2 regions of the Enterobacter sp. JBIWA008 genome follow, and region 2 is predicted to be linked to the other one. Evidence: predicted binding sites of a transcription regulator. Region 2 holds the regulator's gene; the other holds the start of a gene.
What was found. Region 2 encodes CRP, which controls carbon source genes, mostly activating them, when cyclic AMP is high. Its sites were predicted from a motif close to ATGTGANNNNNNTCACAT; they were not measured.
Positions count from the first base shown of each region.

Region 1: the regulator CRP is predicted to act here: its motif matches at 1,859-1,876, upstream of focA (formate transporter FocA).

Region 1 is NZ_CP074149.1:1,621,082-1,624,214, forward strand. Features, by position in the region: gene pflB (formate C-acetyltransferase) at 1-891, opposite strand, end outside; gene focA (formate transporter FocA) at 943-1,800, opposite strand; gene ycaO (30S ribosomal protein S12 methylthiotransferase accessory factor YcaO) at 2,207-3,133, opposite strand, start outside.
Region 2 is NZ_CP074149.1:4,431,656-4,434,788, forward strand. Features, by position in the region: gene KGP24_RS21595 (phosphoribulokinase) at 1-815, shown strand, start outside; gene KGP24_RS21600 (OsmC family protein) at 882-1,214, opposite strand; gene crp (cAMP-activated global transcriptional regulator CRP) at 1,598-2,230, shown strand; gene KGP24_RS21610 (YccS/YhfK family putative transporter) at 2,288-3,133, shown strand, end outside.

The DNA.
Region 1 (3,133 bases), 2.0 Mb from region 2:
GATTTTGCCAGCTTTCAGGTCACGTTCGATGTAGGCATCCAGGAAGGTGGATACGCGACCGAAGGACATCGCTGCACCGTTCTGAGACTTAACTGCGGCCAGGTAGCCGAAGTAGGTCCACTGGATAGCTTCCTGAGCGTTGGTCGCAGGACCAGAGATATCGCAGCCGTATTTAGCAGCCATCTCTTTGATCTGACCCAGCGCACGGTGCTGTTCAGCGATCTCTTCACGCAGACGGATAGTCGCTTCGAGGTTTACGCCATTTTCCAGGTCAGACTGCAGGGAAACAAACTGCGCGTACTTGTCTTTCATCAGGAAGTCGATACCGTACAGCGCAACGCGACGGTAGTCACCGATGATACGGCCACGGCCATACGCATCTGGCAGACCAGTCAGAACGCCAGATTTACGGCAGTTCAGAATGTCTTTGGTATAAACATCGAATACACCCTGGTTGTGGGTTTTGCGGTATTCGGTGAAGATTTTTTTCAGCATTGGGTCCAGCTCGCGGTTATACGCTTTGCAGGAACCTTCAACCATTTTGATACCACCGAACGGGATGATTGCGCGTTTAAGTGGTGCTTCAGTCTGCAGACCAACGATTTTCTCAAGGGCTTTGTTGATGTAGCCAGCATCGTGAGAAGTGATGGTGGAAGCAACGGAGGTGTCAAAATCAACTGGCGCGTGAGTGCGGTTTTCCAGTTTAACGCCTTCCATTACGCTGTCCCACAGCTTGGTGGTCGCGTCAGTTGCGCCAGCCAGGAAGGATTCGTCACCTTCATACGGGGTATAGTTTTTCTGAATGAAGTCACGTACGTTTACTTCATTCTGCCAGTCACCTTTCGCAAAACCTTCCCAGGCTGTGGCTAACTTTTCATTAAGCTCGGACATGTAACACCTACCTTCTTAAGTGGATTTTTTATTTACTGCCTGAGAAAACCATCAATGATGATCGTCGCCACGCAGGTAAATGACCCAGTATGTCAACCCAACTAACAGACCCCCACCGATAATGTTCCCGATAGTGACAGGGATCAGGTTATCAGTAATGAAATTCATAATAGTCAGGTGAGAGAAACTTTCCGGGGATGAACCAACTGCGGTCCAGAACTCCGGGCTCGCAAAGTCGCGGATAACAATGCCCATTGGGATCATGAACATATTCGCGATACTGTGCTCAAAGCCGCTGGCAACAAACATCGCAACCGGCAGAACCATAATTAAGGCTTTGTCCATCAGGCTACGACCAGAGTAGCTCATCCATACAGCCAGGCAGACCATCAGGTTAGCGAGGATGCCGAGAGCAACGGCTTCGATAAATGTGTGGTGCATTTTGTGGTCGGCAGTTTGCAGGACGTTGAGGCCCCATCCACCGTTGGCGGTCATGTACTCGCCAGAAAGCCACATCAACAAAACAAAGAGCAGACAGCCAACCAGGTTACCCACGTAGACGTTAAGCCAGTTACGTGCCAGCTGACCCCAGGTAATTCTTCCGCTGGCCTTTGCCACGACAATCAACACCGTTGAAGTGAAAAGGTCGGCGCCGCAGATAACGCAGAGAATCAGGCCCAGTGAGAAGCAAATGCCGCCAATCAGTTTGGCCATGCCGAAAGGCATTCCGGCAGTACCGGTTGTGGCGGTGATGTAGAAGACGAAAGCGATAGAGATAAACACACCAGCCGTGATCGCCAGATAGAACGTCTTCATCGGGTGTTTCGTTGCTTTATAGACACCCGCTTCTTCGGCAACTTTGGCCATCGCAGCAGGGAGTAAAAGATCAAAAGGGTTGTCAGCTTTCACACTAACTCTCTCTTTATTAAGTCGGCGACGAGATACTAACAAAGCATTATAGAAGAGAAATTGATATAGATCATATCTCGCCTGGCTTATAGGCCCGCAGTGTGTATGGTTTTACGACAAAAGCGGAGTAAGTATTTGATTATCCGTATAAAAATAAATTTTAAAAGTTATGAAAAGAGTTGAATTTTTTCGTTCAGCCACCTCAGAGACAGTTAATTAGTATGGAGTATTTACCATAAAAAGTAACAGTAAAGCCCAGGTAAATATTATTATATTTACCCATGTTTAACTTTATTATTACAATCAACAGTCATTGCCGAAGAAAATAAAAAACGGGGCAATGAAATTGCCCCGTAATATAGCCCAGACGATTGAATACGCCTACTGCTGGTAATGTTATGTGCGCTTATTTTGACCAGTAAGCGGCTTTTGCTTTCTGCAGTTTTTCGTAGGCCTTCAGTAGCGACTGATGCGCCGGGAAGGCCTTCAGATCGCTATCAACAGCCTGCAGGCCATAGAACGGCGCTTCGCCGCTCAGGGCCGCGCTGGCTGCTTCTACGGCCTCAGCACCGTACATACGCACGAAAGCATTCAGGTATTGCAGCGGTTCGCGATCTTCTTCCTGTGCCAGCAGTAACAGAGTCTGCAGGCAGCGGTAATAGTTGGTGCGCTCGGCAGAGAAGACCGACTGGTTGAATTCCATGGTCCACTCGGTCCAGGCCAGGGCCTGATCCAAATCGCCACCCGCCAGTGCCAGCATCGCTTTCAGCTCACCTATACGCAGGGTATACCAGCCGTTGTCTTTACCGGTCGCCAGACCCAGCAGTTCGCGTACGCGGGTGAAGTCGTCGTGGCCTTCTTCGTCCAGTTGGGCGATCAGGTTCAGATAATCTTCTTTCTCCCACTCGCTGCCCGGCAAAGCCAGCAGCGTTTCGCGCAGGTGCGCGCCCATGCTGTTATTCGCCAGCCACAGGTCTTCAGCCGGGTAGATGTCGGACATGCCTGGAACAATGATGCGGCACGCGTAAACGCCAAGATGTTCGTAGTCGGCAATGTAAACTTCCTGATCTTCCGCGTTGAAGATCGCCATCAGCGTGGCGAACTCTTCTTCCGTGGTACCGGCAAAGCTCCAGTCCACGAACGGATAGTCGGCGTCCTGCTTGAACATATCCCAGGAAATTAAACCGCTAGAGTCGATGAAGTGGGTTTCAAGGTTGGTATGCTCGGCCACTTCTTCATCGTCAAACGTTGGCGGCGTAAACACGTCGAGATCTTTCAGGCTGCGGCCCTGCAGCAGCTCGGTGACGGTACGCTCCAGCGCCACGCCGAAGTC
Region 2 (3,133 bases):
CCACCACCAGCCTCGCATTTCGCAAGATTTTCGCCCAGCTGAATCTCCGTGCGGCGGAGGTCGAAGGCGACAGTTTTCACCGCTACACGCGTCCGGAGATGGACATGGCCATCCGTAAGGCGCGCGATCTGGGTAAACACATCAGCTACTTCGGCCCGGAAGCCAATGACTTCGGCCTGCTGGAACAAACCTTTATAGAGTACGGTCAGAGCGGCAAAGGGCAGTCCCGCAAGTATCTGCATACCTATGACGAAGCCGTACCCTGGAATCAGGTGCCGGGCACCTTTACCCCGTGGCAGCCGCTGCCGGAACCCACCGACGTCCTTTTTTACGAAGGATTGCACGGTGGCGTGGTCACCCCTCAACACGACGTGGCGCGTCACGTGGATCTGCTGGTCGGCGTGGTTCCTATCGTTAACCTGGAGTGGATCCAGAAGCTGACGCGCGACATGAGCGAGCGCGGCCATTCGCGAGAGGCGGTGATGGACTCAGTGGTGCGCTCCATGGAGGATTACATTAACTTCCTGACGCCGCAGTTCTCCCGCACCCATATCAACTTCCAGCGCGTGCCGACGGTGGACACCTCCAACCCGTTTGCCGCCAAAAGCATCCCGTCGCTGGATGAGAGCTTTGTGGTGATCCATTTCCGCAACCTCGACGGTATTGATTACCCCTGGCTGCTGGCCATGCTGCAGGGCTCGTTTATTTCGCACATGAATACGTTAGTGGTGCCGGGCGGTAAAATGGGGCTGGCGATGGAGCTCATCATGACGCCGCTGGTGGAGCGACTGATGGAAGGGAAGCAGATAGCGTGAACATGTTCCCTCTCCCAGTGGGAGAGGGTTAGAGTGAGGGCATCAACACGCACGATGCCCCATTAATTAGCCCTCGATCACTTCATACGAATGCGTGATTTTTACCGCTTTCTCCAGCATTAACGCCACAGAGCAGTACTTCTCCGCAGACAGGTCCACCGCACGCGAGACCGCCGCGTCTTTCAGCTCTTTACCGGTGACCACAAAGTGCAGGTTAATATGGGTGAACAGGCGTGGCGCCTCTTCGCGACGCTCTGACGTGAGTTTGACCTCACAATCCGTCACGTCATGACGACCTTTTTGCAGAATCGACACCACGTCAATGGCGCTGCATCCACCTGCCGCCATCAGCACCATTTCCATTGGGCTTGGCGCTTTATCGCCGGAGTTGCCGTCCATCAAAATCTGGTGTCCTGACGCGGACTAGCCCAGGAACGTTAAACCTTCAACCCATTTCACGCGCGCTTGCATATTCTTAAACTCCAACGTTGCATTTTTGGTGACAGATTACGCGTGCGTTACATTTCTCGCAATGGAAGGCGACCTGCATCATGCTGAAGCGAGACACCAGGAGACACGCGGCGAAAGCTATGCTAAAACACTCTGGATGCTACAGTAATACATTGACGTTACACATGTATGCAGAGGACATCAAACTTTACTGGCTGCGAAACGTTACGGTAGCCGACTTCCCAGGGTATGGGTAAGAATTCGATTGCAACCCCAGAGTCCGGATGCATCTGATGACTCTGGTGACAGCTTATAACAGAGGATAACAGCGCATGGTGCTTGGCAAACCGCAAACAGACCCGACTCTCGAATGGTTCTTGTCTCATTGCCACATTCATAAGTACCCATCAAAGAGCACGCTGATTCACCAGGGTGAAAAAGCGGAAACGTTGTATTACATCGTTAAAGGCTCGGTGGCAGTGCTGATCAAAGATGAAGAAGGGAAAGAGATGATCCTTTCTTATCTGAACCAGGGCGATTTCATCGGTGAACTGGGCCTGTTTGAAGAAGGCCAGGAACGTAGCGCCTGGGTTCGAGCAAAGACAGCATGTGAAGTGGCTGAAATTTCTTACAAGAAGTTCCGTCAGCTGATTCAGGTTAACCCTGATATCCTGATGCGTCTTTCTTCCCAGATGGCGCGCCGTCTCCAGGTCACCTCAGAGAAAGTGGGCAACCTCGCCTTCCTGGACGTGACTGGCCGCATCGCACAAACCCTGCTGAACCTGGCGAAACAGCCAGACGCAATGACCCACCCGGACGGCATGCAAATTAAAATTACCCGTCAGGAAATTGGTCAGATCGTCGGTTGCTCCCGCGAAACAGTGGGCCGTATCCTGAAAATGCTGGAAGATCAAAACCTGATCTCCGCCCACGGTAAAACCATCGTGGTCTACGGAACGCGTTAATTCCGCTTAAACGGCGTGCCATCGCAAGGTGTCACGCCGTTTTTGTCTCTACTCCCCATGTGGCGCAGGCTGATCTATCACCCGGAAGTTAACTACGCACTGCGACAAACGCTGGTGTTGTGTCTTCCTGTGGCCATAGGCCTGATCCTCGGACATCTTCAGCAAGGCCTGCTGTTTTCCCTCGTGCCCGCCTGCTGCAACATCGCCGGTCTGGACACGCCGCATAAGCGCTTTTTCAAACGACTGATTATCGGTGGCTGCCTGTTTGCCGGCTGCAGCCTCGCCGTACAGCTTTTACTGGCCCGGGATATCCCGCTGCCGCTGATCCTGACCGTGCTGGCAATGACCCTCGGCGTCACGGCAGAAATCAGTTCGCTGCACGCCCGCCTGCTTCCCGCTTCGCTGATTGCGGCCATCTTCACGTTGAGCCTCGCCGGGAACATGCCGGTGTGGGAGCCGCTGCTGATCTACGCCCTGGGGACACTGTGGTACGGGCTGTTCAACTGGTTCTGGTTCTGGCTGTGGCGCGAACAGCCGCTGCGTGAATCCCTGAGCCTGCTCTATGTGCAGCTTGCGGATTACTGCGAGGCCAAATACACCCTGCTCACCCAGCATACCGATCCGGAAAAATCCTTACCGCCCCTGCTGACGCGCCAGCAGAAGGTGGTGGATCTGATAAGCCAGTGCTATCAACAGCTGCATATGCTTGCCGCCAACAAGAACCACGAGTACAAACGGCTGCTGCGCACCTTCCAGGTCGGGCTGGATCTGCAGGAGCATATCTCCGTTAGCCTGCACCACCCGCAGGAGGTGCAAAAGCTGGTCGAGCGCAGCCATGCCGAAGCGGTGATCCGCTGGAACGCCCAGACCGTGTCCGCACGCCTGCGCGTGCTGGCCGATGAT